3 regions of the Synechococcus sp. A10-1-5-9 genome follow, and region 2 is predicted to be linked to each of the others. Evidence: predicted binding sites of a transcription regulator. Region 2 holds the regulator's gene; each other region holds the start of a gene.
The links. Region 2 encodes NtcA, which controls nitrogen genes in cyanobacteria. Its sites were predicted from a motif close to GTANCNNNNGNTAC; they were not measured.
Positions count from the first base shown of each region.

Region 1 (10,607 bases), 200 kb from region 2:
GGAGTCAAGGCCAAGAAACCCCAGTACTTCACCCAGCTGGAGGCTTGGCTGGGAGAAGAGCCGCTCGCTTGAGATCACGAGTAGCTGCTGGGAACTAGGCAGAGATGATCGCCATCGCTGGAGGTGGATGTCGTAAAGGCTGTCCTGGAGCGCTCCAGTGCCGATCCGCCCCGATCTGGCCAGGGTGTTGGCATCGAGTGATTGCAATGATTCCAGCTCTTGGCTCAGCCAGGACTCCACGCTGCCTTCCAGTCCCTCGAGGCGTTGTAGGTGCTGGACCCAGCTCACAGCGCGCTCAAGAGGATCGCGGAGGAGCACCATCGTCTTGACATCCGGGATCAACTGGGTGACCCGCGCTGGGGCCTCTGGGTGGCTGAAGACATTGGGTGTGGCTTCTCCGCGCAAGATTCCGCTGCCGTCTTGAAAGCGCGGAAATTGGGCGCAGTACCACGCTTCTCCGAGGTGGTAATCGCCATCGAAGAAGTGCAGTTCCTTGCGCGGATGTCCCCAGATCTGGGGGTGTTCGCGTAACCAGGCGAAGAGCGATGTGGTTCCTCCTTTGGGTACACCCAAAACGAGGAAGTCGGGAGGGGTCGGTGCCAGGTCTTCGTCTGCTAACAAGCTTGTCCTTTGTCCAAGCTCCAGGCGCACAGACTTTTGAGCTGTTTTCCCCGCTTGGATGAGATCTCCCTGGCGCTGCTGGTACAAGCTCAGTTGCTGGAGCGGCAAGGCGCGCTCTGGATGGCGTCGATGAAGCTGTTCATAGAACCTCACGATGGGTCGCAGCATGTCATCGCTGCAGCGGCAGTACTGGAGCACGGTGTGCACGTGGGCGGGATTCGCATCCCGTTTGAGTGAGCGCAGCAGCCAGCGTGCGGCTTGATCGAACTCTCCTGTGGAGCGATGAAGCAAGCCGAGGTGATAACTCGCAACGGCAAAGCTGCTTCCATCACGACAGGAGCGTCGTAAGGCTTTTTGGGCTGCATCAATCTGATCCAGTTGCTGCAGGACAAGGCCGCGCTGCAGAAAGGCCTGACCCCGTGCTTTGCGCCAGTTCAGGAGGTTCAGGCAGTGATGAGCCCGTTCAAATTCGCGCATCTGGCGAAGCCAGATTCCTGTCTGCAAAATCGCTGTCTGCCGGTCGTCTGCGCGAACAGCTTCAGTGAGAAGTGGCTTGAGCCAACGATCCAGTCGTTTCCAGTTGGGTTTCTGCTGAAACGCTCGCTGTAGGGAGAAGACCTGTGACGCATTGAGATTTCCCCGACGGGCTTGGCGCCGCAAGATTGGCCAGAGCGCTGGCAACGAGTCACTCGTCACTGTGCGTTCCAGTTCTCTGTTTGTGGGTCATAACGCCAAATCTGAGCGTTGGTGTTTGGAATCCTTTCACCTGGATCGGCTGTCAGAACGAGATCAACGTCGCCATGGCGTTCAGGGTCCCAACTGGGCCAGAGATCAATCCGCGTGTTGGGAAGGAGTCGTTGGGCCTGTTGCTCAAGCCAAAGAGGGTCATGGCTGTTGATGAGATAAAGGCGTGTTTGGCTCGCCGCTGTCGAGTCGAGCTGGTCGGCCCAGACCTTCAGGACATTTGGATCCTCAAGGGAGACCAAAACAAGCGTCCGGCAGTTCAGAACACATTCATCGGGGAATGGGGAACAGGCTTGAAAGGACGGTAAGGCGGGTGGTTCCTGACCGTCCAGCAGGGCGAGCGAGCGTTCGGCGCGCATTGCCTGGAGCGCTTTGCGTTGAAGCTCAGGAGCAAATGCGTGTTGTGGATCTCTTTTCAGGGTTTGCCTGGCGTAGTGAAAGGCAAGTGTTGGTTGCTGTTGACGCAGGGCCTGGTATCCCAGACGCATCAGAGGCCAAACCTGTTGCGGTTGCAGGGTATGCGCTTGCGTCCACCAGGACTGGGCTTCGTTGAAGCGGTCTTGCTTTTCAAGCAGATCTGCCATGGAGCAGCAGAGCCGGGATGACAGCGTGTCACCTCGCTTTTGCATCGCTATGAGCAACGGGTGAAGCAGATTGAGGGCTTCCGTGAAATGCTCAGCCTCCAGCCATTGATTCAGCAATTTGACCAAATCATTTTCGGCCAATTCAGGTGGGTCGCTCAGCAGTTTTTTCTGAAGTGATGCAGCTTGTTTGAATTTTTTGCGCTCAAGCAAAACCGCCAGGCGTTCCCAGCTGTGGCGTTGGTCAGAGTCTGAGAGCAGTTGTACTGCCTGATGGTTTTCACCGATTGCTCCCAAAAGTCTGGCGAGCGCAGGACGCAGTTCTTCGGAGCTGGGAGGCAGGAGACTCCAGGTTTGCCACTGCGCGGCCGTTTCGGCATCACCGCAGGCTCGACGCCAGCGGGCAACGCGTTCGAGCAGTACTGGATCTGGAGTTGTCTCCTCAGCCAGGCGGGCCAGAGCCTGCCGCAACTCTTCTGAAATCCTCGAACTGCTCATGAAGTCAATGATGCCAGAGCTTCTGCGGCAGGGCTTGACTCAGTTCCAAGATCAATGGGGAAAGCCAGAGGACCTGCATACAGCCATTCCTGCAGGGGCAAGGGGGTAGGGCTTGTCTCCAGTTTGCGGTGTCGGAGCTGTCGGCGGGCGATCAATCCGTCGAAATAAGGCGGTTGATAGGCGGGATTCACCAGCTCAATCACTTCACTCCCAACGGGAGCAGCCAAAAGATTGGCCATACCAGCCCCATGAGGTGCGATCACGAGATCGGTCTGCATCACCTGAGCCTGCTGTTCGCGGATGCTGCCTTGCTGCATGAAGGGTGCACGCAACTTGGTACTCCAGTGTTGTTCCCCGATCACTGTTCGGTGCAAGGCTCCAGGTCTGCCGAACCAGAGGCGAGTTCTGCCCTTCGCCGCCGTCGTTCTGGTGGCTTTGGATGGACCTGGGAGATCCCAGAAGCGTTCCAGCCAGGCGAGGTTCGCCGATGAAGGTTTGCCGAAACTGCTGGCAAAGCCAGGCACGATCAGCGTGCTCGCCGACAGGTGATCGCAACCAGGAAGGAGGCGGCTGCGGTCGATCCCCAGTCGTTCCAGACCATCTCTCACATACGACTTGTCCCCCCCGTTATGCCAGATACGCAGGTTGGGCCAGCGCTTGAGAGCTTCCCCCCAAACGCGCCCCAATCTGGGAAGCAGCTCCAGTTGCCAGTGAAAGAACATTTCTCCGGAAAGTTCAGCGACAGCGAGAACGGGGCTGTCAACGACTCGGGCTTTCGACAGGGTTGATTCCGCCGCTTGCAACATCTGAAGACTGAGCGGTCCGAAGGCCTCCTGGTGGCGACAACCAGGCCATGGCCAGGGGTAATGGCGGCAGAGGTTTGTTTCGTAGCAACTGTTTTGGTTGATCACGGCCACACCGTGGCTGTGCGACCAGACGTTGCGATGTCGTTGCACCCAGATGCGACCGTTTGGGATCGCATGGAGATAAAGGGGAGGATCCTCAGGGGGTGGTAGCGCCTGGCAATCGACGCATCCCGAGGCTTGACAGGGCACGATCGGCCAGGGTTCCGGGGGATCGCTGGGTGCCGCCAGCCAATGGGCCCCGCTTCCATAGCCAAGCCGTGCATGCAGGTCGGCGAGCATCTGATCGAGCCGGTCGTTGCGGCCACAGCTCCAGGCCCGTTCGAGCAATTGCAGGGCTCGTGAGGGCACTTCCGGCAGTGCCACTTCTCCCCAGCTCTGCAGCAGCCTTCCGAGTTGGTGCACTTCTGTGTCTGTCGGCGTGTGGACCAGCAGCTCATGGGCCAGTTGGATCGCCTGCCGACTGATCGAGGCCACGGGATCCGTTTTCAGAGTTGCAGCGGCGGCTTGCAGATGGCGATGCACTGCTGCGCTGTCCTGCTGGAGCAGTGCTTGCCATGCTTTCAAGGTGGCCAGCGGTCGTCCAGCTTCCAGGTCGGCCAGGGCCTGGGCATGGAGGCTTGAAGCAGTCTCCTGGGTTGGGCTCATCGCTGCAAAAGCATGGATTCCGCCTGCCGCCAGAATGCGCTGGCTAACAAGTGCTCACGATTGAATGGAGCGCCGATCCGCATGCTGCTGCGGTGCATGGCTTCGATCAAGTGCACCGGACGGCGCACGAGGGGATAGGGGCAAGACGCCATGGCACCCTTGAGCAATTGCAGTGCCAGGCTGGAGTTTCCAGCTTGCCACGCTTGCCATGTAGCCCAGGTGGCTGTGCTGTAGCGCTGGTCCTTGGCCCATCCCACCTGTGGATTCGGAAGGGTGTTGAGGTGATGATCGATCACCGACAGAAGGCCCTTGAGTTGGGGTTCCAGTCGACCGCTGGCATTGCCTGAGTGAATGCGATAACGCACAAGCGGTTCATGAATCCAGTCTCCTTGGTGCCCTGCTGCTGCCAAGCGAAGGATCAGATCGACATCTTCGGAGTGGCGCAGGGCTGGATTGAAACCTCCCACCTGCAGGAGAGCGGATCGGCGGACGGTCCAGGCGCTTGGCAGAACGGCCTTATGTTCCATGAATTGGTGCCAGCTGAATCCAGCCCCCTCGTCCCAGGGGCGAACGGGTTGCTGCCGCTCACCCTGGGCGTTGCAGCGCCACCAGCCCCCGTGCACATGGCTGAGATGGGGGTTGGACGCCAGGTGATGCAAGGGCTTGCTGAGTCGTCCGGCGAAGGGGCGATCGTCGGCGTCGAGAAAGGCAATCACGTCGGCTCGGCTGGCCATGATGCCTTGGTTGCGGGCTGAGGAAACACCTTCTCCTTTGCCTTCGAGCAGTTGCCAACGTTCCGTAGGCCAGTGGGCACAGAGCCGACAGACCAGATCAGCACTGCCGTCTTTGCTTCCGTCATCGACCACCACCAACTCGAAGCCCGTGTCCCAGTCGTGAACAAGTGCCGCCAGCAAACTCGGCAGCCATGGAGTTGCATCGCGCATTGGCACCACCACGGACACGCTGGGGGTGGCGGATGGCATCGCAAGGGCGGATTGAGTCGAAACAGCACTCTGCCGGATGGCTGCGAGAATTCTTGGGATTTTCGACTGGATATGCCACGCTCATCGCGCCGCAGAGCTGTTCAACGGGCCTCTGCGCCGTCTTCCGTGACACGGGTTCGGCGCCGCAGTCGCAGATCTCAGGCTGAGACCAATACTTTTCAATCTTCTCCTACTCCTTCCAAAGTGTCACCGATGCCTTCTGACGCCGAACAAACCAGCCAACCCAGTGGCGCGATGGCTGATCGTTATTACGAGCTGGCTGAGTCGATGAATCAGCGGGGGGCCATGGAGCTGGCGGTTCCCTTCTATCGCCAGGCGGTGGCCCTTTTGCTGGCTGAACGTGAGTCGTTGCAACAGCAGCTTCAGGGTGGTGCGGTCTCTCCCGCTCTTAAAGGCAGCGCTAACCAGGACGCATTGCACGGTCTGCTGGAAGCGGCGGACTTTCTCACAGACAAGCCAGTTGCTGCTGAACCCGCAGTGCAGCCTGTCGAGCCCTCTGCATCTCCAGCACCTGCGTCTCCATCCGTTGATCAAGATCAACTGGAAGCTCAGATCGCTGAACTTTCGGATGAGTTGTCGGCCAAGACGGCCCTTCAGGTGATGGCGGGTTTGAAAGCGCTGGCTGATCAAACCAAGGGCCAGTTGCCGGCTTCAGGCTTGGCCTTGCTGGGCAAGACTCAGATGGTTTTGGGGAAACCTGCGGATAGTTTGAAGAGCTTTGAAGCAGCACTCGTTAAGGACCCTCAATCCTTGGATCTACAGATCAATGTGGGTGCTTGCCACCTTGCCAACCAGAATGTGGATGCTGCTCTTGAGTTCTTGCGAGGGGTTTGGACAGCAGGATTGGATCAGATTGATGAGAAGTCACGATCAGCGTTGTTCCGCAATCTCTCCTCGGCGGAAGGGAAGGCAGGTCGTCCGTTAGTCGCTCTACAACTTCATCGGAGCTGGTTAGAACAGTTACCGGATTCAGTGCCCATTGAACGTGCCTTGAAGTGTGCCAATCAGGGCCTCAAATTAGGTGAGAATGATGGGCTGATTCAGAAAGAAGCTCTCCAATTGTTACGAGAGCTGAGGGCAGTTCACCCAACGGAGAAACAGGTCATCCAGGCACTGGCTGATGGATTGGAGTCAGTAGGAGATTACAGAGAAGCAGCACTCCTGTATCGGGAGCTGCTTAAATGATTCAAATGTTGAATCAGTTGATAGTCGAATTTAAAAGTATTTTTGAATCTTTTCCGAAGGTTTGAATTCGTGGTGAGCAGCTCCTTAAGTGATGCACTCTTCGGAACAAGTTTTTTGCTGCACAAGTCAGCCAGGGTCAAGACACTCGCTTCAGTTTGATCGGAAAATGTCCATTCTTCAATCGGCAGCCGAGTGGAGTTCTTTTTCTCCGGAAGGAAATCCTCAAACCCCATGCTTTGATTAATATATTTAAGGTCTTCATCAAAACTTTCTACTCTGAGAGGGTAAACTGCTTTGGAGTATTTGACAATATTATTGTAAAGGCTCCACTGCTTTTTGTTAGCGAGTTGCGGCGCAAAGTGCCCATTTAAATCATTGCGGTCAATGGTTGGATGAGTGATTGTTAAAATGAATTTTTTTAGCGAGAGTTTATTGACGGCTTTTGCATAATTCACTCTCTTTCTCTTTCGTTTTTTAGTTTTGCTTTCATCTTGTTCGTCTTGTTGCTTGCGCTGAAGTGCTATAAATGTTTTAAGAAAGCTTTTTGAGAATTTCTGCAGCTTTTGAGGATTCTCGGGTAATACAAGGCCTTCCTCTCCGCGAATCAAAAACTTGTTCACGAAGCTGCTCGTCATCCTTTTGACCGGATCGCGATGAGAAACGATTAAATGGTCAATCTGAACATTATTTAAAAGCAATTCTTTTGCTTCGCTGAAGTCGTAGTTGCCATAACCTTCTTTACCCAAATAGGCTCTTGGTTTGTCTGTGCACTCTGAGAGTTCTTCAAAATTATGATCAACCCAGTAAACTAGCGATGTGCAAGCACATTTTTCAGCCCACAAGATCATCGTTTTTCTTGAAGGGAGATAATAAAAATGCATTCTATTTAAGCTAGGTAGTTAATGATAACATATATCGATTGGGGCAGTCGCTCTTATGCTTGCTGAGAGGCCGCACGAGCCTGTTGGTTGGTTCTGAGGTAATGAAGCCACATTGTGCATAGAGCAGTCTCCAGTGTGGATGACCTCCTTGCTTTCAAAAAGAGCTCAATCGGTTTTAATTAGAATTATTCAAGTTTCGAATTCATCAGGGGAGGAAGTGTGCGCTCGCGTGACCCTGATGTATGATCATTAAAAGGTTTATGCTATGAAACGGGTTGGTATTGCCCAAATTCTCGCAGGGCATGATGAATGCACGGTTCCATTGATTTTGGCGTTAAATCGCTTGGGAATCTATGCTGATATTTATATCAACAATGAACTACGTGAAAAACGAGGAGACCTATTTCAGAGTTTGCATGTTGAGCACCATCAAATTTATATCGAACAGTCTACAAAATTAAAGACGCTTAATCCGCCCCCTCCATGCAATCGGGTTTTCTGGCTCGGCGTGATGGGAAATAAAGTCAAGAAACTAATTTATCTGAACAAGGAATATTCGTTGCCAATCATGTTTTGGACGACATTTGCGAAAAAGCCATCGCCGATTTTTGAATATTGTCAAGAAATAGGTATGCATCTCTATGCCTTTGTTCACGATGCAAGAAACGGCAACTTATCCCGTGTCTTGGCAGGATTGTCATCGGTCACGTCTGTTGTATTTTCAGATGGAATGGTGGACGCATTTTCGCTCCATGCTGAAAAGATCAAGCCACTAAAATTTTATCTTCCACCTTTTTCTGACCTTTCCAAGCATCAAGGTCTTCAGGGACGAGAGGTTAACAACAGCAATGAATTACGAATCGTTGTTCCAGGCCGAGTTGCCTACGCAAGACGCGATTATGGTTTATTGATTGATTTTGCGAAGTCTTTGCTTTCGCAAGAGACGCTGAGTGTTGAGCCAACATTTGTCATTGCTGGAGGTATTTCAGGCGATGAGGGTAAGAGATTTATGGATGATTTGGCATCCCAAAATCTTTTGAAATACTTCGAATGTCCGTGCATATCCTTAACCTCGGATGGCGCTCCTTTTATGAGCTATGAACAGCTTTTTTCTTGCCTTCTTGGTTCAGACTTGGCCGTTTCTAACAGCTTAGCCGTTAAAGGAGATTACACAAAGGTGAGTGGAGCCGTTAATCTATGCATTAATTTTCAACTACCAGTGCTGTATTTAAATGATTATCCGTTGTATCCTGAATTCAAAGATATGGCATCGATTATCATCGACTCATGTGATCAGTCTCAGGTGAGTGCATTTGCAAAGGAGATGCCTCAACTGGTGGTTCAAAAAAGGAAGGAAACACACCTTCTGAAGGACTCTATGGAGCAATGGAATCAACAAATTATACAGGAAATATTATCGCGGCACAAGTAATGTTGCCGCGATCAATCTAATCAGAATGATGAAAGTGAATTAGTGTCTTTCAATTGTCTTGTCTTGACTTTTTGTGGATAGGAATACAGGTTGTTCTGGGTGGGTTTATTGATAACTATCATTGTCTCATCGTTTTATTTTCAATCCTTTGCTGTTATCGTTTATTCGTTATTTGATGAGATCATGTCGCTTGTCAATAGGTGACCAGGCCCTTGACGTCATGCGTTTCAGGACCAGCCGATCTTGTTGCTTGTTCTGACCCTGGCTGAGTCTCAATCGAGCCAACTTTTGGTTCTTGTCACATGTTGCGGTAGAGTCAGTTCATATGTCGGCGAGCAAATGAAACGTCCTGCCAATGTGTTTTTTGTGACACATAAATGTGGCAATCATTTTTTTGAATCTGTTTTTACAAAAGATCCCACATTTTCAAATCTTCAGTCAGTTGATCTAAGCTCATCCAAACAATTGCCCGGAGAAACACCAAACAGTTTGGCTAATTTCAAGGGAGATTTTCTTAACCTAAGATGCAGAAATTTTGATCCAATTTCTATACTTAAGCTCTTAAAGCATTTAGATCCAGAAAAGACTCGTTTCTTTTTAGTCGTCAGGCATCCTGCATCTTTTTTCAGATCTGCATCGTCTTATCATGTCAAAAGCCCTGAGCGGTGGAGCAAAAACAGGATTTATAAGCACTTAGGGGATCGAACATTAAATAGTGCACTGCTTGAAACCGTTAATGCCGATGATCGTCTTATTCTGACCATGAAACACTTTGGTTTTGCTTGGTATTTACCACAACGTTGGTTGATGAATGCTGAGTTTTTAAAATCTTCTGATTTAAATTTTAGTGTTCTTAAAACCGAAGATCTTTTTACTGATGGAACTGCCTCATATTTTGAGACCCTTGCCTCTAATATGTCCCATGATGGGTATCAGATAGATGCTTCTCAGCTGATGAATGCATCCCCAATCTTTATGAAAGAATTGCCACCACATTCAACTGGTGAGTTTCGAAAAAGCTCCTTTGACGGATACGGCGACAAAGCTTTAGGCTTTTATAATCAACATTTTAAAAGCCTAGAGCAATACTTTTATCCATCATAGTCGATCAAAGCTTAAGGATTGAACTATCGCCGTTCGTATCCAAGCAACTTATAGTCAAGGCGGTAGAAATCATCAACTTTGTTTCGTATTTCAGGCTTAATCGTATCGATCTGATGTCTGATTTCGTCTGAAATTTTTTGCTGATGGCTATTACGTGGTTTATGTAATTCGTATTTTACCTTTTCGGAGAATTTGCCACAAAGCGAGGGTAACTTTTGGTTAATCTCTTTGATGTCTATGACAAGCGGTTTTGCGATGTCAAAAGATGATTCAAGGCCGGCGTAGAGATATTGAGGTAAAAAATGGCATCCATAGAAGTGGCTTACTCCTTGAAACTGATAGGGGTCAGATTCAGAGTATTTTCGATTTGCTTTTTGAATAAAGTTTTGACAATAAGCCTCAAACGATTTATCTTGCGGGCTGATAAATCGGTTGCACTTTTGCGATACTTTCCGTGTGTACTCAGAAACAAATCGATCCCAGGGATGTCTTACGATAACAAATGATTTGTATTCATCGAAGATCCATTTTGGTGCGGCTTCTCGAATCAACGCGAAGCACAGATGGTCAAGTTCGTAACAGTTGCTTGAAGTTTTATGGTTGCCATATAAATAATGATAGGAGACTATTTGAGGGCTAAAAGTAGAAACTGGCAGGCCTAAGCTCGTGAGAATTGCGTCATTGATTGAAGTTCCTCCGCAGCGGGGGTTGTGAACGTGAATGAGCTTTGCTTCGTGAAAGATAGGCATTGGAATTGCTATTTGCTTCGTGTTTAAGAGAGAATGTGTTTGGAGTACTGAGGGTGTTGCGCATAATATGTCTTTTGGAACACATCGAGATCAATGCGTTCGGCAATTAAGCCACATGCCTTTTCGCCAAGGGACGTCAAGGGAGAGTATTGCTCAACCTCATTCTTATAGTCAGAAAATGTTTTTTCGTCCCGCTCATGAGTTTTTGTATCTCGCTTTGTCGAACGGCTTGGGACTTTAGGCGGTGATTTGACTTCGCAGAAAAATTGTAAACTGTTCAAAAATCTGGATATATCG
Region 1 covers NZ_CP180406.1:1,516,802-1,527,408, reverse strand. Annotated here, with positions in the region: gene ACLM45_RS08475 (sulfotransferase domain-containing protein) at 1-1,317, opposite strand, end outside; gene ACLM45_RS08470 (tetratricopeptide repeat protein) at 1,314-2,444, opposite strand; gene ACLM45_RS08465 (glycosyltransferase family 61 protein) at 2,441-3,955, opposite strand; gene ACLM45_RS08460 (glycosyltransferase family 2 protein) at 3,952-4,938, opposite strand; gene ACLM45_RS08455 (tetratricopeptide repeat protein) at 5,152-6,144, shown strand; gene ACLM45_RS08450 (sulfotransferase family 2 domain-containing protein) at 6,102-6,992, opposite strand; gene ACLM45_RS08445 (hypothetical protein) at 7,291-8,457, shown strand; gene ACLM45_RS08440 (hypothetical protein) at 8,797-9,561, shown strand; gene ACLM45_RS08435 (sulfotransferase family 2 domain-containing protein) at 9,585-10,112, opposite strand; gene ACLM45_RS08430 (hypothetical protein) at 10,334-10,607, opposite strand, start outside.
Region 1: a site for NtcA is predicted at 7,040-7,053, ahead of ACLM45_RS08450 (sulfotransferase family 2 domain-containing protein). Genes of this name have one in related genera too.

Region 2 (10,607 bases):
TGCCTCCTGCCGGAAGCGCTGGACCTTCTGCAGCTCAGTCATCAGCAATTCCCTGAGTCATGGCTCGATTGCGAGCCCAGCTCAGACGAGGCGGCTCTACTCGTGCGCACCTATCTGGCCGACCAGCCCCCCGCGAACGGTGTCTTGCACTGGGTTGGCCATGCTCACCTTGATCTGGCCTGGCTCTGGCCTGTGGCCGACACCTGGCAGGCGGCCGAGCGGACGTTCCGCTCGGCCTTGGCGTTGATGGAGCGCTGGCCGGATCTGCATTTTGCCCATTCCACTCCGGCTCTCTATGCCTGGATGGCCCAGCATCGGCCTGCGCTGTTCGCCCGGATTCAAGAGGCCAGTCGCAAGGGGCGCTGGGAGCCCATCAATGGTCCCTGGGTCGAAACCGACTGTGTTCTGATCAGCACAGCCTCCCTGTGGAGACAGTTCGATTGCGGTCAGCAGTTCAGTCGCCAGCATTTCCCTGAATGGAGGCATGACCTGGCCTGGCTGCCTGACAGCTTCGGCTTTGGTGCAGGGCTTCCAGCGGTCGCCAACGCCACCGGCGTGCAGTGGTTCTGCACCCACAAACTGGCTTGGAACGCCACCAATCCATTCCCCCACAGGTTGTTCCGCTGGCGAGGCCGCGGCTCCGCCGAAGTGCTGGCCTTGATGCTTCCTGGGATTGGCACCGATGCCGACCCCGTGGCGATGGGGGCTGAGCAGCGCAAGTTTCAACAGAGCACTGGCATCGATCGGGCGTTGTGGCTTCCCGGTGTGGGAGACCACGGTGGTGGCCCAACGGCCGAGATGCTGGAGCAGCTGCAGCTCTGGCAAGACCATCCACAGTCTCCGGCCCGTGAAGGCGGCACCGTGCGTGGCTTTCTGCAGCACCTGGAGCCTCTGCGCACGGAGTTACCGGTCTGGCGTGATGAGCTCTATCTCGAGCTGCATCGCGGTTGTGCAACCTCGCGCCCCGATCAGAAACGCCACAACCGAACCCTGGAGCGACTGCTGCGGGAAGCCGATTTGGTGGCAGCACTGCTAGGCCAGGAGAGGCAGGACTGGGCCTGGTCGGTCCTGCTCTTTCATCAGTTCCACGACATTCTTCCCGGCACGGCCATCCCAGAGGTGTTTGATCAAGCCGAACCGCAGTGGCGCGCCGCCCGTCGCGCAGCTGCGGCTGCCCGTGATGCAGGCCTGAAGCATCTCCTTTCTGGCAACGGTCCAGGTCCTGGAGGTGAAAGCTTCGCTTCAGGCCGCTGGGCCTGGTGTGCGCTGCAGCCCTTGCCGCGCTGGTCGCCGCTGGTACGGCTTCCGCGAGGGCAATGGTCCAGTGCCGGTCGGCGTCTGCCGGTGCAGGCGGCAGCTGCCGGCGGCGTCTGGGTGCAGCTGCCCATGGTCGATGGCGTGAGTGCGCTGCCGCTCGAGCGCTCTGACCATCGTTCCGAGCCTTGCCAGAGCGACGAAACTGTGCGCGACCCCGTCCGGGTGACAGCCCTTGAAAGCGGAGGTTGGAGGCTGTCCAACGCACGACTCTCAATCGACGTTGGGCCCCAGGGGCTGATCGGTCTGCGGGATGCTGGGGGGGCCGACTGTCTGGCGGCCCCGCTGCGCCTGAACCGCTACCGCGATCACGGTGAATTCTGGGATGCCTGGGATCTTGCCGCTGAGTACCGGAAGCATCCGTTGCCCATGCCAGAGCGTTGGCAGGTGGAGCTGCAGGACTCTGGCCCCTTGATGGCCCGCGTGACACTTCGCGGCCAGTTCGGTGTCAGTGCACTTCGAATGGATGTGCTTCTCTGTGCTGACTCTCCACATGTGGAGCTGCGCCTCAGTGTTCAGTGGCGCCAGTCCCATGAGGTGTTGCGCCTTGAGTGTCCTTTGGAAAGGCCTGCGGTGCGCTGGGCTTCCGACACCAGCGGTGGTGTGATCGAGCGACCTGCTGTGCCGCGCACGCCCATGGAGAAAGCTCGATGGGAGGTGCCTGTGATCTCCTGGCTGGCTAGCGACTCTGCCGCTTCAGGAGGTGGGCTGGCGATTTTGCTCGATGGACCTCAGGGCGCTGATGCAGGGCCAGATCACCTCGGGGTGTCCCTGCTCAGAGGACCCACCTGGCCGGACCCCTCCGCCGATGCCGGTTGGCATCGGCAGCGTGTTGCATTGATGCCGTTGGCGGAGGGATGGATGCGCAACGGTGTGCCTCAAGCGGCCATTCGATTCCGAGAACCGGGGTGGCTTGGTCCTGTGGACCTGAAGGCCTTCTGGGAGGGACTTCCCGCTGTCCCCGATGGACTGATCCCCTTGGCCATCAAGCCCTTGATGGCAGCTGACAGAACGACGTGTTCAGCAGCCTCGGCGTTGATGATTCAGCTGCTGAACCCTGGGGCCCAGCGATTGCGTTGGCTCCTCGATGGTGGCTGGGCAATGCCTACGGGAGAGACCATCATCCAAATGATGCCCGGTGAACTCAGGGAGGTTCGGTTGGTCCGTCAGTCCTCGTGATCGTCGAAGGGGTCGTCGAGGCGTTTCGAGGGCGGACCAAAGGCTGTATAGACCCCGAAACCAGTGAGACCAAGCAAGGCTGCCAGAACGGCAATCGCGACGGACAGGGCCGGCGAAGAACTTTCCATCACATCTCTCGACAGGATCGGCCTCTTCCGGGCCGGGACCCCTAGAGTATCGGGACTGAACTCCACCCGAGACCCAAGCGCCGTTATGGCTCAACGCACTCGTCTGGGCGATCTGCTCCGTCCCCTTAATTCTGAGTACGGCAAGGTTGTGCCTGGTTGGGGAACCACGCCTGTGATGGGAATTTTCATGGTGCTGTTCCTGGTCTTCCTTCTCGTCATCCTGCAGCTGTACAACCAGTCTCTGATCCTGGAAGGAATCAACGTCAACTGGAACGGGGCCGGCTGACTCTTGCCGGCTCACCCCACTCTCGGGCGAGGCTCATGAACGTGTTTGGAATTGGCCTTCCTGAGATGGCCGTCATTGGTGCCGTCGCTTTGCTTGTCTTCGGTCCGAAGCGTCTTCCTGAGTTCGGCCGCACCTTGGGGAAGACTTTGAAGGGGTTTCAATCCGCTTCTAAGGAATTCGAGCGGGAAATCAACAAAGCCATTGCTGAGCCTGAAGTTCTTCCTGAGGTTTCAGAGCCAACGACGGACACCCCTCCGTCGAAAGGCGCTAGCGCTGACTGATCGTGATCAACTCCGGCGACCTCCGATTGGTGGTAGGTCTTGGCAATCCCGGTGACCGTTACGCCTCGACCCGTCACAACGTGGGATTCATGGTTTTAGAGCAGCTTGCTGCTCAGGAACATGCTCGGTTCCGAGCCATGGCCAAGCTCCAAGGTGATCTTGCGGATATCGGCGCTGGACCTGATCGTTTGCGCTTGTTGATGCCCAAGACCTTCATGAATGAGAGCGGCCGATCGATCCGTGCCACCCTCGACTGGTTTGGTTTGAGCCTGGGACAAGTCATCGTTCTGGTCGATGACATGGATCTCCCCCTCGGACGCCTGCGCTTGCGGGCTCGGGGCAGTGCCGGCGGTCACAACGGATTAAAAAGCACGATTCAGCATCTCGGCACCCAGGATTTCGCACGTCTTCGCATCGGGATTGGTGCTCCGGGGCTTTCGCCTGAGGAACGAAGGGCTCGCACCGTGTCGCATGTGTTGGGGGCGTTCAGCCGTGAGGAGGAGCCTCTGCTGAACGAGGTATTGAAAGAAGTTCTCTCCGGGCTGGAACGCATCCAACGTCAGGGATTGGAACGGGCTGGTAACCACATCAATGCTTTGAATCTCGCTCCTGCTCAGAGTGAGTCGGTTTGATGGCACGTCTGCCATCCACCACAGCTCATCTGAGGGTTCATCACCAGAGTTTTAGTGATCAGTGTCTTCAGGGTGAAGTTCAGGCCGGTGGATTTATCTGGGAGTTTCAGTGGTTTTTCAAGCGCGGTGAGCTCAGCGTTGAGCCTTCGCTCGGACGCGCCCTGATCCAGGATGCGTTGCAACGCTTTTTGGTGAGATCCGATTATCGGCTCGAGGCTGGAGGGGATTACAGCTTCACCGTGAGAGCCAAGTTCTGACGGGCTCCGGTGTAGGCCAGCTGAAACGGCAGTTGAGCGCAGTCTCGAGAATCACCAGAGCGGCAACAGCATCGAGATCACAGGGGGGGATGCGTAGTCCCTCAGGCAGCAGTCGCCGCCATCCTTTCGGAGGCCAGAGCTCCCAGTATCGACTCCTGGCCTGCAGGGTGGTGCCGCGTTCGTCGACAACGGTGAGCTGCAGATCCGCCGGTAGTTGGTCGCGCCAGTGCCTACTGGCTGTGCCGTTGCCCATCACCACGCGATCAAGAGGTTCCTTGGATCGCCATTGCTCCAGGGTCTCCAGGACAGAGCATCCCTCAAGGACATGTCCTTCGAGGACGATTCCCAAGTCTGTGTCAACGAGCAGGAGCCCACACTTGCTTCGGCCCGGATCCAGGGCGGCGATGCGAGTCACGGTGTGTCATCCGCAGTGGTGGGTTTGAAGCTGCGTTGAAGTCGAAGCTGAATCGCAATGGGGTCGGCTGTCTCGCTGTTCCTGAGTGCCACCGCCTCAAGCTCAACCCGTCCGGTGCTGCGATCAATCAGCATCTTTCCGAGCTCGTTTAGTGCCTGGGAGTCGAATTGCAGTCCCTTGCTGATGGAGCCGCGGCGTTGAATTTCTGCCAGGGTTGATGCCAGAAGCAGGTTCAACCTGTTGCGGACATCCTCCGCGGATGTTTCTTCGCTGGCCAGGGCGGTCTTTGCAAGCACCTCTCCATCGCGGGTAATGGTGACGTTGGGCCTGACCTCCGGGAAGGCATACACAACCGTTTCACCTTGAAGCACGTTGGCGGCAGAGCGCAGCAGTACAACCCAGGTTCCTGGTTTGCGGATGGCTTGTTCCAGGCGGTTGATGTCTTCACGAGGCACCAACAGGATCTGTTTGTCGGGAGCCTGTCCTGGCAGGACTTGCTGGTAAGCCTGGAGGTTGGCCTCTCTCAGCACCTGATCGATCACCTGGCGCGCCTGGTCAGGGCGTTCAAGTCTGAGTGTGGCTGTTGCTAAGGGCTGACCACTGCTGATCGCGACGTTTCCGCGGCGCAGGGCTAGAAGATTTTCCTCTAGCAGTTTCAATTCGGCTTCGCCGGAGCGGATGCGATCTCGTACAGCGGCGAGCTCGCGGTCGGTTCTGCGGATTTCGTCGTCGCGTTTACCAACGTCCTGGCTCAGTCGTTGTCGTTCTGCTTCGAGTCGGCGGGTCTGATCCTGCAGGGGTTGAAGGGTTTCTCTCAGCTCATTGGCTTGTTTACGTGCTTCCTCAAGGCGTCTGCGCACCTCGATCTCATCCTTGCGAGCTTTGTCCAGTTGTTGTTTGGATTGCTTCTGAGCTGACCGGCTGGTCTTCAGATCCGCCCGGCTGCTGCGCAGCCTGGCCTGAAGGTCATTCAGTTCGAAGAGGCCGACGCGCAACTGCCGACTGACGAGCAGCATCAGGCCCAGGGAGAGGACGCTGATCAGGCTGCCGGTGAGCACTGTGATCACCACGGCTGTCTGACGGGGGCGCAGGCCGAAGAGGCTCAGACGAGCCTTGCCGACTCTGGAGCCGAGTCGATCACCCAAGGTCGAGAGCACGCCACCGAGGACAAGCAACGACAGCAGAAGCAACCAGCCAGTCACAGAGAACTCATTGCACGCAGTGCAGCTCGAACGTCGCCATCCTCACTCTTCTGTGCGTCAGCTGAACCGTTTGGCAAGGGCGATGGGATCGAGAACGGTAATTTTTTTGCGGTCAATCTCTACCAGACCCGAGTTGCGAAGGTCTCCGAGGAGGCGGGTGATGGTGACCCGGGTTGATCCAATGGCTTCGGCGATGGCTTGATGCGACAGCCGCAGATCGATCGTGATCCCCTGGTTTCCAGGGATGCCGAAATCGCGGCAGAGCACCAGCAGAAAACTCACCAGGCGTGACGACATGTCGCGGTGGGTCAATGTTTCGATCATCGTCTCCGTCTGAAGAATTCGGCTTGAGAGTCCCTGCAGCAGCAGCAGCCCCACCGAGGTGTCAGCTTCGATGGCCTTACGCACCGAGGTGGCGGGAGCTGTGACCATCTCAACCCTGGTGAAGGCCACTGAGTGGTAGAAACGATCGGAACGATGGCCGGTGAGGAGGGAGAGCACACCGAAAAGACTGTTCTCTCGCAGCAGAGCCACGGTGATCTCCTCCCCTGACTCGTAGACGCGAGAGAGGCGCACGGCACCGCGCCTAATGAGATAGACGCGTTCGGCGGGATCACCCGGGAAGAAAATGGTTTTGCTGCGTTCGATCAGCTCCGTGTTGGCACCCTCGAGGTCCCGAATGACTTCAAGCAGAGTCTTGCTAGTTGGTGCGGGCGCGTTGGCCAGGCTCACTTCCGATGTGCGTCCTTGATGAGAGGCTGTGCGGCTAAAGCCGCGGATCACTTCGGGCATGGCCGGCACATTGGTTTTAGGAAGTTAAGGAGCGATTGACTCTCACCCTGTAGCAACGCACACGATTCCAAAGTGATCACTGCGTTCTCAGAGCCTCGTTCTGGGCGCGCATCAGCTGCTTGAGCCCAGGTTCCGCTCGATCGAGGAGCAGGTTCAGCTGCTGCCGGCTGAAGGTGGCTCCCTCTGCTGTTCCCTGGAGTTCAAGAAGTTCACCGCTGGCGTTCATCACCACATTCAGATCCACATCCGCCTGAGAGTCCTCGCTGTAATCCAGATCAAGTAGGGCTTCGCCCTGGAGTAGTCCCACCGATACGGCTGCCACCTGGGCGCTGACTGGATTGGCCGGGATGAGTCCCTGTGACACCAGTGATGCGCAGGCGTGATGGAGTGCCAGCCAGGCTCCAGTGATGGAGGCGGTGCGAGTGCCTGCATCGGCCTGAATCACATCGCAGTCCACAAGCAGAGTGTTCTCGCCCAACGCCTCCATGGAGAGCGCAGCGCGCAGACTGCGACCGATTAAACGCTGAATCTCCTGGGTGCGTCCGGAGAGCTTCAGCCATTCCCGTCGTTGACGTTCGGGGGTGGAACCAGGGAGCAGCCGGTATTCCGCGCTCAGCCAGCCGAGGCCCTGGTCACGGCGCCAGCGCGGCACGCCTTGCTCGTGGCAGACGCTGCAGAGCACAGCGGTTCGGCCGGTGCGAACGATCACGGAGCTGAGGGCGAAGCCCATGGGATCCCATTCGACGGCGAAGGGCCTCAGTTCGGACGCTTGACGTCCGTCCTTGCGGGAGATGGTGTTCATGCCTGGCGACGATGGCTTCATTGAGCCTGGCAGTTGGACTGAGACACCATGGGTGGTGTCCAAGGGCTTGTGGATCGGATCCGCAGCGCTAGATTCAAATTCTGCTGGGCCGTCTGGACACCAGCCCTGATGCCAGCGACCGAGATGACAACAAGCTTGAGTTCCAGCCATCGATCCCGAGACGTCCGCAGTGCGGATCACCGGACGCTTGAGCAAGCTGGTCTGCGGAGATTGCCGGTTTTTGAGCCGAGGCCACCGCTGCATCTGGTGGCTCAGGAGGGCCAGCTTCAGGTTCACACGGCCCCGTATCGAGGGAGTTTCGGGACGGTGATGAGCCAAGCACTGCGTGCTGCGGGTCTTGGCAGCAGGGTGCTGGTCGCTCAATTTCTCAAAGGTGGTGTGGTGCAGGGGCCTGATGCTGCGGTCACTCTCTGCGACCGTCTCAGCTGGATGCGTCCTGCTGTTCTTGAGTGTTTGTCCCAACCTGCGGCCAATGCTGAGCCGGAGGTGATTGATGCTGTGCAATCGGTCTGGAACGCCTGCGCAAAGCAATTAATCAGCGGGGACCTCGATCAGTTGGTGCTGGATGAGCTTGGCCTGGCAATTGCATTCGGCTACCTCGATGAGCGGGAGGTGTTGTGTCGCCTGGAGCAGCGTCCCGCGTCAATGGATGTGATCATCACGGGTCCATCCATCCCGGACTCGCTGATGGCTTTGGCTGATCAAGTCACGGAATTGCGTAGGGGCCTCTGATGCTGAAAAACGATCGCTGGATCACCGAGCAAGCTGCTGCAGGGATGCTCGATCCATTTCAAGCGGGTCTTGTGCGTCATCTCGAACCGGATCAGAAACTGCGCCCGGTGTTGAGTTTTGGTTGTTCGTCGTATGGCTATGACCTGCGCCTTTCACCGCAGGAGTTTCTGATTTTCAAACACGTGCCTGGCACGGTGATGAACCCCAAGCGATTTAATCCAGCCAACCTGGAGCCCACCGAGCTCCATCATGATGAAGATGGTGACTATTTCATCCTTCCAGCTCACTCCTATGGGCTTGGCGTTGCCCTTGAAAAAATGAAGGTGCCGCCCAACATCACGGTGATCTGCCTGGGCAAGAGCACCTATGCCCGCCTCGGTATCATTGTGAACACCACGCCCGCGGAAGCTAGCTGGGAAGGTCATCTCACTCTTGAATTCAGCAACAGCTCAGGTGCTGATTGCCGTATTTATGCCAATGAAGGCATCTGTCAGTTGTTGTTTTTTGAAGGTGACCCATGCGACACCACTTACAGCGATCGCCAGGGCAAATATCAGCACCAGCCTGAGCGGGTTACCCTCGCCAAGGTTTGAACGCTTGTGGGGGCCTGACCTCAGGGCGCCAGTCTTGCTTTATGAAGCCGGCTTTTTTCATACCAGGCTGCGAATTCAGGCGCCCAATCCTGGAGGTGTGGCCACATGAGGTCACAGAGCTCGCGGATTTCCTTCTGTGCATCGAGCTTGGCGCGCAAATCCATGAAGTGCAGGAACGCCCGAAGACTGAAGCTCACCACGAAGTGCTGTCGGTAATCAAAGGGAAGAATCCCGCGGGCATGTTCCTCTGCGAAACCGGCTCGCAGTAGATCCCGATAGCGCTCTGAAGCTTGCTTGCAGAGCTGCAGATCCTGCGACCGCAGCGCCTGGCTGTAAGTGTATTTCTTGCCCTGACGATCGCTGTAATCTCCAACTGGTCTGAGGTAAAACACGTCCTCTAGATCCAGCTCACCGTCGGCAGCCCGGGCAATCCGCTCGCCTGTGTAACGCATCGACTGGACATCGAAGCTCACGCCCACTCGGTGGGTGCGAGCTTGCTGCATCACCGAGTGAGGGAACCAGCCCACATTCAGAACGATCTGGGCATGTTCAAGCGGGCCGTAGTGGCCTCGCTCGCCTGAGAGCAAGCGCTTCACACAGATTTTGCCGGCACGGGTTTCATCGGGCCAATCGTCGCGGTCGGCGGCTACGAAACCTTCGCTGTAGTCCTGATGCATGCCGGCATATACGCATTGCTGCGGGTTAGGGGTTGCAGCGATCAGGTCGACCCGAAAGCGGGAATCCATGGTCACGTCAGGTCGGAGAACAAGCGTTGTCAGATCATGACCGGTCTGTCTAGGAATGGCTGCGTGGACCGGCCGCAGTTTCCAGCATGGTCGGCTCTGGTAATGGACTTGCGCTGCCTACCCCGGTCAATGTGGGCAACGAGGTGTTGGTGACAAGCGCAGCAGCCAGCGCATTCAGCTCGCTTTCACTGCGGCCGCCGAGAGACCGGCCACGCAGTTCTCCATCGGCAGCGAAGAGGTTGAGCTGGGGGATGCCAGTCACGTCATAGCGATCCGTGAGGTCCAGCCAGCGAGGATTGTCGATATTCACCAGCACCACGTCGAGCTCTTCCGAATGAGCTTCTTCCATCGTCATCATGGCGGGAGCCATTTCTTGGCAGACCTCACACCAGTCGGCGTAAAACTCCAGGATCGTGGGACGTCCATTGCTGAGTGCAATTTCCGGGGCCAGAGATCGTCGGGCCAGGAGGTCGAGGGGTGATTCCGCTATCCCGCCATTGCGCACCAAAAACAGACTGACGGCCAATGCAATGGCCGAGACGAGCAGAAGGCCTTTCTGCAGTGATGTAAGGCTTGTGCTGTCGGGTGTGCCGGTCATCCTTGAGAAGGATTCGACATCCATCCTGACAGGACAAACCACCTGCTGTTGCTAGCGTTTCAAGTGGAGTGGTTATCGCACCCGGTGTCTGTCATCCAGGGAAACCCACCACGTTGATGCCTCTTCTTCGCTTCCTGTTGTTGCCCTTGAGAGCACCCCTGCTTTTGGTGCTTTTCGGTGTCTCTCTGTTTCTTGGTCATCACTGGGCCATACAGGAAACCTGGCTTGCGAAGGCCCATCAGATGAGTGTCAATATGTTCTGGACGATTGAACTGATTCAGGCCCTAGTTGTTGTAGTGATCTGCACCATGCCGGATCTGTTGCTGCGTCAGTTGTCCTTGCTCATGGCTTCTAGCCGGGTACTCAGCCTGGTGGTCACCCTCGCGTTGGTGATCACTGTGGGCCTTTATATGTTGAGCCTTAGCCTGCTTTCCGATGTGTTGATCCTTGCATCAGCCACACTTTTGGCTCGGTTGGATCTCACCAGGATCAGAGTGGTACCAGCTCCCCAGATCACAGCTTTCTGGTTGGCAGTGATTGTGATCAGCGGGATTTGGATTGGTCACGACTTGCCCAGTCCGATCTGAGGTAGGCCCAGAGGTTGCCCAGCACTTTTTTTGTGTAAAGCC
Region 2 covers NZ_CP180406.1:1,318,889-1,329,495, reverse strand. Annotated here, with positions in the region: gene ACLM45_RS07595 (alpha-mannosidase) at 1-2,493, shown strand, start outside; gene psbN (photosystem II reaction center protein PsbN) at 2,481-2,621, opposite strand; gene psbH (photosystem II reaction center phosphoprotein PsbH) at 2,707-2,907, shown strand; gene ACLM45_RS07580 (TatA/E family twin arginine-targeting protein translocase) at 2,943-3,188, shown strand; gene pth (aminoacyl-tRNA hydrolase) at 3,194-3,820, shown strand; gene ACLM45_RS07570 (DUF3146 family protein) at 3,820-4,077, shown strand; gene ACLM45_RS07565 (resolvase) at 4,055-4,492, opposite strand; gene ACLM45_RS07560 (DUF3084 domain-containing protein) at 4,489-5,694, opposite strand; gene ntcA (global nitrogen regulator NtcA) at 5,752-6,486, opposite strand; gene rph (ribonuclease PH) at 6,563-7,288, opposite strand; gene ACLM45_RS07545 (cob(I)yrinic acid a,c-diamide adenosyltransferase) at 7,433-8,041, shown strand; gene dcd (dCTP deaminase) at 8,041-8,634, shown strand; gene thyX (FAD-dependent thymidylate synthase) at 8,655-9,380, opposite strand; gene ACLM45_RS07530 (thioredoxin domain-containing protein) at 9,430-9,978, opposite strand; gene ACLM45_RS07525 (hypothetical protein) at 10,095-10,565, shown strand; gene ACLM45_RS07520 (transglycosylase SLT domain-containing protein) at 10,522-10,607, opposite strand, start outside.

Region 3 (10,607 bases), 440 kb from region 2:
CCGTTGCTCTGACCCGATAACGGTCGTCAGCACAGAGCTCACGGCAACACAGTTGATGGCCTGCGTTCACCAGACGTTCCTGCAGTCGGTCTCCGCTTGGATCCGTTGCAAGAGTTCGGCTGTCTGAGATCGTCAACAGGGCGATGGACAGCACGCGGATTCTGCAGGGCATCGGACGCGGTTAACGCTAGAACCTTGACGGTGAACCGTTCTGGTCATGGGTGAGATGCGAGTCAGTGGTGCGTGCACGGTTCAGGTGCTGCTCTTTGCGTCTTTGCGTGACAGGGCCGGCTGGTCGAGCCGACCGTTCACCCTTTCATCGCAGACGGGGTGCACAGCACGCGACATCTGGCAGCTGCTCGATCTCGGTGCTTGGCCCAATGGTGTGCGTGTCGCCGTCAATCAGAGCTTCGTCTCCGAGCATCATCCGCTCGCGGAGGGAGACGAGCTGGCGTTTCTTCCCCCATTCACGGGAGGTTGAAGGATGGACATTCCATCCGATGAAGTGCATGTCGCCATTCATGCCCAACCGTTTTCCGGAACGGATCAGCTGCATGACTGGCTTCAACGCGCAGCCTCAGCCGCTGCGGCCACGGCCGTGTTCATGGGGCATGTACGGCCTGAAACCATGGACGGTGCTCCGCTAGAGGCTCTGGAACTCAGCCACTACCCAGGCTTGTGCGAGCGCCTGCTGGTGAGCCTGGTCCAACAACAACTGCGCGATCACGGTGCACAGTCCGCCCTGGTGTTGCATCGAGTCGGCCGGCTGTCCCCGGGCGAGCTGATCGTGTTGGTGGCTGTCAGTGGAGATCGTCGGGGACCGGTGCAACGCTGCTGCTCTGACTTGCTCGAGTCGTTGAAACACAAGGCACCGTTTTGGAAACGGGAGTGGAGTGGTGGTGTTGGCACATGGCTTGCGGCGAATACTCCGCTCTGATCCCGTTGACATGTCAAAGAATTCGTCGCCGCAGCAGTTGGGCCCATAACCGTTGACCGGTCTCTAATGGGCCCGAGTCCGCGGGAATTTCCACGAGGAGATCCGCGTTCTGCAGAGATCCAATGCGCGAAGAGGCTTGGGACCCATCGATGCGGGCGAGCAGTTGTCCATCTGGGCTGCAGTCCAGTGAGGCCCGAGCTAGTTCCGGTCGTCCGGGTTTGCGCCGGTAGGGCGCGGCCAAGTGCACGTGCACCCTGGGCAACAGTTCAGGATTCTGCTGACCTTCAAGGATTTGCAGGGCTGGCCAGAGCAGCTGCAGAGCGGTGATGGTTGCTGCGACAGGGTTACCCGGCAAGCCGAACAATGGCACTGCATCGCCGACCCAACCGAAGGCGAAAGGGCGCCCTGGCTTCAGAAAGAGTTTCCAGAACTCCACCTGGCCAAGTTCCTGCATCAGAGGTCGGATCCAGTCACTGTCTCCTGCCGAGACGCCACCGGTACTCACGATCACGTCGCAGCTCGCGGCCAGATCCAGGATGGCTTTTTTGAGAAGGTGGCATTCATCGGCGACCAGCCGGCACTCCACCGCTGGGTAGCCGAGACGTTCAAGCATGCCTCGGATCAGCGTGCTGTTGCTCTCCCAGATCGCTCCGTTGCTGCGTTCCTCCCCTGGTGGAACCAGCTCATCGCCCGTGACCAGAACGCCGATCTGAGGTCGTCGATGCACGTTCACGTGGGAGATGCCGCAACTCGAGGCACGTCCAATGTCGGCCACACCGAGCCGTTCCCCAGGGGCAAGGAGCAGGGAACCCTGGCTGCATTCATCATCTGCGGGTCTGATCCACGGGTTGGACGATGCCTCCCTGATCAGGCGGATGGTGCTGTTCTGATTGGCAACCAATTCCTGGGGAAGAACCCATGCAGCTCCTTGCGGAAGCGGCGCCCCCGTGAGGATCCGGATCGCTTCGCCGCGATGCAACGTTTGCTGGTAGGGATCAGCAGGCGCCGAGCGCCCTACCACCGTCCAGCTGTCTTCGGCGTTGGGTTGGCAGTCTTGGCCCAAGGCATACCCGTCCATGATCGACGCGCGAAACCCAGGCACATCGGCCGGAGCCAGGACAGCGTCGGCAATCACCCTGCCTAGAGCGTCTTGGAGAGGCACCACCTCGGAAGTGACTGGTGTCAGCCGGGTTCGGCTGGCTCTCAGTGCATCCAAAATCCGTTGGCGTGCTTCGTCGAGTGGAAGGCCTTCACGGCCATAGGGTTCAGCGCTTCCAGTGGCCATGGCGACCCCCGTCTTTCTCGAGCAAGTGAATCTGTCGGATCGACATGCCTGGATCCACCGACTTCAACATGTCGTAGAGGGTGATCAGCGCGGTTGAGACCGCTGTGATTGCCTCCATCTCCACACCGGTCTGCCCTGTGGTGCTGCAAGTGGCCTGGACACGCAGTCCAGGTAACTCCTGGGCAGGTTTGATCTCCACCGTCAGTCCACTAATCGGAAGTGGATGACAGAGAGGAATCAACTCAGCTGTTTTCTTTGCCCCTTGAATGCCAGCGATGCGGGCCACCGCAAAAACATCCCCCTTCGGAGTGGTGCCGTTGAGGACGGCCTCCAACGTTGAAGTGAGCATCAGCAGTTCGCCAACTGCGGTCGCCGTGCGTTTGGTGACGGCTCTGTCGCCGACATCCACCATGCGCACCTCACCGTTTTCGGTGAGGTGCGTGAGTCGCTCAGACATGCAGGCCGAAGGCTGATCGATTTCAGTTTGATTCGGTTGTGCCCAGAACGGACCACATTGCGGCCTGTGAGGCGATCACAGGCTCGACATTGCTTGCTTGGCCAGCGTTCAGGGAAGTGCGAGCTGCCGAGGCTTGGCTGCGAACCATCTGAACAGCAAGGGAAGCGACGATGAAAGCTCCGATGAATCCAGCAGCGATGGTGATCGGGCTGCGAACGACTTGGCTGGAGGAGGCGCTGAAGGTCATCCTTGAATTGACGCGAATTAGAGCATCATGGAGACAGGCTGTAAGAACCGTTACCGAACGCACTGAAAGTTTTCAAAGTTGTTCCCTGCTCCTGGTTGATCACAAGCAGGCCGGAGGCCAGCCCTTCGGATGCGAGCCAGCCATGGGCAGAGCCAAACAACAATCCAAGGGAGAGGGCGAAACGCATCCGATTGGTCAGTGAATGAACGAAGCTTCGATGGTGCTGATCAAACGCTTCGTCGTGGATGTCACTGTTTTGAGCTAAAGAAGAAAAAACGGTTGTTCCTGATACCAATGCGCCGGCAACCTGATCAGTCGCGGCATTGTTATGCCTTTGAACAGGATTTCATTGGTTCCTGGCGCTGCATTCCTCTGTGTGTCCGCCGCAAACTCGATCTGGCCGGCGTCAAGCTCAAGCTCAGCCACTGGCTTGCGATGTCTCAGGAGCAACGCCAGGCGTTGGTGGATTGGAACGATGGGGCCCAAGAGCTGACGCGGATGCGCGATCACTTGCGCGTCTGCACCGCTGCCATGGCTGATGGGGTTGTGAAGGATCTCCCGCCATGCACGCAGGAACCCTGGCAGCAATCAGATGCTTTGCCTGAGTCTCTGCTGGAGGCTGCGAGGACGCGGCAGGTTCAACTGTCACTGCATCACTGGAGGGATCTCTGCGAATTGGACCGTTTTGCGCTCTGCAAGTTGGCGCGGCCCGGCCATGATCACCACAACCTGGACGCCGCATTCAACGAAGTGCTGGGGTGAGCAGCCGCCGCAGGTTCTCCAGAACGCCTGTGTCCTGTTCCGTCGGTTTCACAAGCGATACCGCTGGAGCGACTACCACGGCAGAGGCTTTTAGTTCCGGTTGTTTGGAGATCGGACAGGCCTGATCGTGCATGAGGGCATTGGCTTCGCAGGCTTCGGCCTGAGTGAAGCCCCAATGCATTGGTAGGAACACTGATCCCACGCGGATCCGCTCCGTCACGCAAACCCGCGCGGTGAGCGTGCCTCGACGGGATGTGATGGCTGCCAAGCCGTTGTCTTCCAGACCAAAGCGCTTGGCATCGCTGGGATGCATTTCAAGGCTGGGTTCGGGATGCATGGCGTTCAGGCGTGCGACCTTGCCCGTGCGCGTCATTGTGTGCCATTGGCCGAGATAGCGACCCACTGTGAGCACCAGCGGGTACATCTCGCAGGGGGGTTCTGCCAGACCCAGGGGACTGTCCTTTTGAAATCTGGCCCGACCACTGGCAGTCGGGAATCGTTTCTTTTCGTAGAGACGCTTGGAGGTTCTGGTTGGGCCTTCACCCTTGGGATAAGGCCATTGCTGCGGGCCATGCTCCTTCAGCAGGGAGTGACTAAGACCCGACATGTCGCAGACGCGGGCCGCCGTGAGAGAGGTGAACTCCTCATAAACCTCTGCGGCGGAGTTGTAGGAAAACTGGTCGACGAAGCCGAGTCGTCGTCCGAGTTCTGCAAACACTTCCCAGTCCGCTCGGCTGTCGCCATGGCGGGGCCTGAACGCTGGGCACAAGGTGACCCGCCGCTCTGAATTGGTCATCGCTCCGCTCTTTTCACTCCATTGGGCTGCCGGCAGAAGCAGATGGGCGTAATGAGACGTTTCAGTGTCGGCATAGGCTTCGCTCACCACCACGAGCTTGCAGCGTTGCATCGCGGCTTTGACGCGTTCGAGGTCCGGCATGCTGACCAGTGGGTTCGTGGCAGCTACCCACCAGAGATCGAGCTCCCCCCGTTCCATCGCTTCCACTTGTTTCCATGCGTCCAGTCCTGGTTGGGCAGCAATGGATCCAGGGGCAAACCCCCACGCTTTCTCAACCGCGTGGCGGTGCTCCGCATTGGTGACCAATCGGTAGCCAGGAAGCAGATGGGCGAGGCCGCCGGCTTCGCGTCCACCCATGGCATTCGGTTGACCCGTGAGTGAGAAGGGGCCTGCACCAGCTTTGCCGATCTCCCCGGTGAGCAGGTGCAGGTTGATCAGCCCTCCCACAACGGCGGTTCCCTCTCGCCGTTGGTTCACGCCCATCGACCAAAGGCTCAAAATCCCTTCCTTTCGGCTCCAAAGCCTTGCCACTGAACGCAGGTCTTTTTCGGCGATGCCGCAGAACTTGCTGGTTTTTCCTGGTGTCCAGGCCTTGATTGTTTGGGTGAACGCTGCGAAGCCTTCTGTGGCGCTATCGATGAAGTCGCTGTCGAAGCCATTGTCCTGAAGCACCAGGCGCGCCAGGCCATGCAGCAAGGCGAGGTCGGTGCCGGGGGCAAGCGCGAGGTGGTAATCGGCAATTTTTGCTGTATCGGTGCAGCGGGGATCAATCACAACGATGGTGAGTCCCTTGGGATCACGCTTTTTGCGTTTCAACAGGCGTTGGAACAGCACCGGATGGCAGTCGGCTGTGTTGGTGCCGATCAAGAAGGCTACGGAGCAGTGATCGAGATCCTCGTAACAGCAGGGCGGACCGTCGGAGCCGAGACTGCGGGTGTAGCCAGCTACGGCTGAACTCATGCACAGCCGTGAATTGGCATCGAAATTATTGGTGCCGAGGGCGCCCTTCAGCAGTTTCTGAGCGATGTAGTAATCCTCGGTGTGAAATTGCCCGGAGCCGTACATGGCAATGGCATCAGCCCCCTTGCTGGCCAAGGTGGAACGAATGCGCTCGGTGAGCAGGTCGAAGGCGCTGTTCCAGCTGATGGCCTGGAACGGATCTGCCAGTGTTGCTCGGTATAGAGGCTGGCTAAGGCGACCTTGTCCCAGGGTCTCTCCAACCGTGGCACCTTTAATGCACACCTGTCCGTGGCTGGATGGGTGCTCGCGATGACCGCGTGCACTCCACATCGGATTACCTTCGGCGTCCCGCTTTACCGCTTTTCCGGCTTCTCCTGGAGGCAAGAGGTCCAGACCGCAGCCAACGCCGCAGTAGGGACACTGACTTTGCACAGACGCGGTGGTAGGCGACATGGCAGCAATCCGATGAATTGAGAAACCCCCGATGCCAGCGGCATCGGGGGTGATCACCATCCGAAGATGGAGCTGAGTTGTTAACCAGCCATCGAGGGAGTGCCCTCAGTGGCGGTTTCACCTTCGTGCAACTCAGCGAAGGAGCCCTTGGGTTCCTTCAGGAAGAAGAAGCAGAAGAACGCGACGATCAAACCAGCAATTCCCAGGATCTGGAAAAAGGCACTGTTGGATGCTGCAATCGTTTCTGGAGTTGGTTCACCAGCACCGCCCATCCAAAGCGGCAGCAGGCTGAAGATGGTGAGATAGGTCACCGCACCAACGTTTCCGTAGGCACCAACCAAGCCAGCCACCTGTCCGGTGACGCGACGTTTGACCAGGGGCACCAACGCAAAGGTGGCGCCTTCTCCGGACTGCACAAAGAAGGAAGCGAGCATGGTGATCAAAACGGCGATCACGATGCCGGTGCTGCCAGTAAAAGTTCCGGGCTTGATCAAACTCATGATCAGATAACCAATACCCAGCCCTGCGGTGAGGAAACCCATGGTGTTTTTGCGGCTGCCGAGTTTGTCAGAAATCAGACCGCCAGCTGGACGAGCCACCAGATTCACAAAAGCGAAGCAGGAGGCAAGAATTCCAGCCGTTGCTTTCGGCAGATCAAACGTGGTTTCGAAGAACGTGGGCAGCATGGAAACCACGGCCAGTTCTGAACCGAAATTCACGATGTAAGTCAGCTCAAGAATGGCAACCTGTTTGAACTCATAACGATCCTCCTTGGGGTACACCTTGGTCCCCATGATCAACTCTCGGTTGGTGCGGACGATGCCCCAGGTTTGAAAAACAAACCAGACCAAGACCGCAAGCAGAGCGAGAGGATAGGTGGATGCGTTGAGGAATCCAACTTTTTGAAGTCTCCAGCACAACACGCAGAGAATGGCTGCGAAGGGAACATTCATTCCCAGAAGTCCCCAGAAATCACGCATGCTGGTTACTTCAAGGCCTGCCGTTCGCTCAGGGCGCTGATAGACCTTCCCGGGTGGTGTGTCAGCCACATTGAAGTAGTAGATCACGCCATAGATGGCTGAGATAATTCCCGTCAGAGCGATGGCACCGCGCCAGTTCAGAACGGCTCCGGTTGGCAATTCGAAACCACCGGAGAAGGAGAGCCATCCAGCCAAGCCGACCAGTGTCAGTGCAGAGAATGCGGATCCGAAGTTTCCCCAACCCCCATAAATGCCTTCAGCGAGACCAATTTCTTTGGGGGGAAACCATTCGGCCACCATGCGGATGCCGATCACAAATCCAGCGCCAACGATTGACAGCAGCAGACGAGCCACCACCAACTGATTGAAATCCTGCGCAGATGCAAACATCAGACAGGGGATCACCGAAAACACCAACAGCGTGGAATAGGTGAGCCGGGGACCAAATTTGTCGAGCAGCATGCCGATCAGCACACGTGCAGGAATGGTGAGGGCCACATTGCAGATAGCCACAGTTCGAATCTGACCAACCGTCAGGCCAAGATCGGCTTTCACGGTGGTTGCTAGAGGAGCGAGATTGAACCAGACAACAAAAGTAAGAAAGAATGCAAACCAGGTGAGATGCAGTGTCCTATATCTGCCCTGGAATGACCAAAGTTCGCCAAGCATGGGGTTTGGTTGGGATGAAGAGTCAAACCCCGGCTTCGAAAAGAATGCGCTCAGGATTCAAAATGCGGCGCTAATGCAGACCGCGTCTTCATTGCACCATTCGCAGTGCCTCCATCCGGTTGTATTTGCTACTAAAAATTGGGTGTTGCTAAGTCGCTGCAAGCGTCACAAAAGACCTTGATGACAAAAAGTAGTTGTTGTTACAGAAGTGTCTTCCCAGGGAAGTGATAGGTGGCTCATTCATTCCTTGTCGATGGCTCGTTCGCTTCGTGCTGTGGTCTTTGCAGGAGGTGCCAGCGAGAGAATGGGAACAGATAAAGCCCTGCTTCGCCATCCCAATGGCGACAGCTGGTTGGTTACAACGGTCAGCCTTCTGCGCTCAGTGGATCTTGAGGTAACGGTGCTCAGTGGTCATGGCAGCCACCGGAAATGTCTTGCCGGTCAACCCGGCGTGACTGTTCAAGCTGAGCCTTGGGCACCGGCAGGCCCTTTGCAGGCCTTCGGTTGTGTGTTGTCCGAACGGGAGGATGAAGCATGGCTCACGCTTCCTGTGGATATGCCTGGTCTTCGCCGCAGCACGCTTCTGTCCCTCTTGCAGCATTGGCGCCGGGCCGAAGGCCTGGCCTTGGTGGCAGAGGGTGGTGATCGCTTACAGCCGTTGTTCGGTGTGTACCCCTGTGGAGCGAACAACAGAACCGCACTCGATCAGGAGCTGGCCGAGGGACGCGGCAGATGGTTCGGTTGGTTGGAACGAATTGACTACACCACGTTCCTTTGCCCAGACCAGGATCTAATCAATGCGAACGGGCCAGATGATCTGGCAGCGTTGATGCGATGAGCGACTTACCAGCTGAGTTCGATCAATGGAGCCGACCATTCGGCGTTCTGAGGATCTCCTTGACGGCCCGCTGCAACTTGGCCTGCCCGTATTGCTGCCCGGACCAAAAGGATCCACCGGGATTATTGAATCTTGATCAGCATCTTCGTCTGATTCGTGTTGCCAGCGGTTTAGGCATCCAGACGTTGCGCCTGACGGGAGGTGAACCCCTTCTCAGCGATCGCTTGTTGCCACTGCTTGAGGCGTTGGCGGCAGGCCGTGCTGACGCCGCCGATCCCCTTTCTCGGTTGCGAGACGTGGCGTTGACCACGAATGGGGTGCTGCTGACGCCGGAGAAAGCCCTGGCCTTGCGGGCCGCCGGTTTGGATCGCATCACGGTGAGCCTGGATGCCCTCGAAGGAGCGGTGGTGGCCAAGATGGCTGGTCTGCGTGGTGGGCAAGGCGCCGGTGATCGGTTGGTTGAGCAGGTTCTCGGAGGACTCACCGCTGCGCGCCGCGCTGGCTTTGACCCTGCAAGCGGAGGGCTCAAGCTCAATGCCGTGATGCGACGAGGACTGAATGACTGCCAATTGCTGCCACTGGTGAAGCTGGCGCGGGACCGAGGGGTGGAGCTTCGTTTGATCGAATACATGGACGTGGGGAATCGCAATGGCTGGACTTCAGATCAGGTGATCTCAGCGGAGGAGATGATTCAGCGCATCGATGCGCATTGGCCTTTGCAGTCGATGTCGCGGCAGTCGGGTGCTACAGCCCGCCGATGGCGTTACGTGGATGGTCGAGGTTGCATCGGGGTGATCGCTTCGATCACTGAACCCTTCTGTGGGGACTGCAATCGTTTGCGTGTGACGGCCGATGGTCAGGCCTACACCTGCCTGTTTGCCCCTGAGGGCACGGACCTTCGTCCTTTTTTGCAGAGCGAGGAGGCCTTGAAGGCTGTTCTTCGTGGGCTCTGGCGGCAACGCCGTGATCGCTACAGCGAGGAGCGTCACTGGAGCAACGAATCAGCCCGTCATGCGGAGATGGCCTATTTGGGTGGCTGAAGCGTTGCCGATGCCACCGTTTTCCTTGGTTGAGGCCACTACAACTCACTAGTTGTTGTTTGCCGTCAAAAGACGCATCGGGGATGTTCGAATTGCTGTCCTATGAGCGCTTCCGCGACACACCAGCGGTGCGTTTCTTTGACGTGACGGTGGAAACGTCCAATGCCCGTGATCTGGTGATTCACAGCGGGCCTGCAATCAGTCCGCCCGATGATCCAGACAGCGGGGCCTGGCAGTTCTATTTGCATCCTCATCAGGAAGACAATCTTTTAGCGGCCAGTGGTGGCCGTACTTTTTATCTGGTGAATCTGGCTTGGACGAAGCCGTTTCACATCGTACGTCTCCAAAGTGGTGGCGACATCTTGCGCATTCCACCCGGTACCTTCCATCGCTCGGTGTCGGACCCAGATGGTTCCGTGGTCCTCAACCAAGCGGTTCGGGAGGAAGGGGTGTCGTTGGTGCAGGAGTTCCGGGTTTACAACAGTGCACGCATTCCGGCTCTGATGGCTGTGACATCGATCCAGGCCCCACCGCCGCGTTTTCACGGCGTGGAACCCTTGGCTCAGGCAGCCTGAATCAAGGGTGCGACGGGTGCTGATAGGGGTTCGGGCTCCACAACGGCTTCAATGGTCCAGGTGAGTTTGCTTTCAGTGGCCACAGGGCCACTGAATGTTCCCTGAACGGCTGCGGTGAGATCGGGCTTCGAGGAACTGGCCAGCACGATGTAGCGCGAGGTTATTTCCCCACCGGCGCTCGGATCAAAGCCACGCCATCCGGCACCTGGTAGATAGATCTCGGTCCAGGCGTGCAGGTCGTACTGCTCAGGGGCAGGTTCAGCCAGGTGATAACCGCTGACAAATCGAGCCGGAAGGCCGACGCTTCGGCAGCACTCCATCATCAGCATCGCTAGATCGCGGCAGGACCCAACGCGTTCGCGCAGGGTGCGGCCCGCCGGCCAGGCCGGGCCTATGTGGCGCTGGGTGTACTTGACCCGGTCGCGAATCATTTCCATCAGTTGCTGAAGAAAGGGCAACGCCTGCTGGTTGCCTCCCATCAACGCGTCCTGAGCCAGTTCCACCGCTGAAGGATCATGTTGGCCATTGGGTAACCAACCCTCCAGGGCACCTAATAGGTCGTGGTTCAACTGGCCCCTTGGGTAGGGAAGTGGCGGCTCAAGGCCGTT
Region 3 covers NZ_CP180406.1:1,762,493-1,773,099, forward strand. Annotated here, with positions in the region: gene moaB (molybdenum cofactor biosynthesis protein B) at 1-172, opposite strand, end outside; gene ACLM45_RS09570 (MoaD/ThiS family protein) at 218-481, shown strand; gene ACLM45_RS09575 (molybdopterin synthase catalytic subunit) at 485-937, shown strand; gene glp (gephyrin-like molybdotransferase Glp) at 951-2,222, opposite strand; gene moaC (cyclic pyranopterin monophosphate synthase MoaC) at 2,203-2,679, opposite strand; gene ACLM45_RS09590 (hypothetical protein) at 2,702-2,926, opposite strand; gene ACLM45_RS09595 (hypothetical protein) at 2,952-3,113, opposite strand; gene ACLM45_RS09600 (nitrate reductase associated protein) at 3,221-3,688, shown strand; gene ACLM45_RS09605 (molybdopterin oxidoreductase family protein) at 3,669-5,897, opposite strand; gene ACLM45_RS09610 (NarK family nitrate/nitrite MFS transporter) at 5,978-7,546, opposite strand; gene ACLM45_RS09615 (molybdenum cofactor guanylyltransferase) at 7,800-8,384, shown strand; gene moaA (GTP 3',8-cyclase MoaA) at 8,381-9,424, shown strand; gene ACLM45_RS09625 (hypothetical protein) at 9,508-9,999, shown strand; gene ACLM45_RS09630 (transglutaminase family protein) at 9,987-10,607, opposite strand, start outside.
Region 3: a site for NtcA is predicted at 7,737-7,750, ahead of ACLM45_RS09615 (molybdenum cofactor guanylyltransferase). Genes of this name have one in related genera too.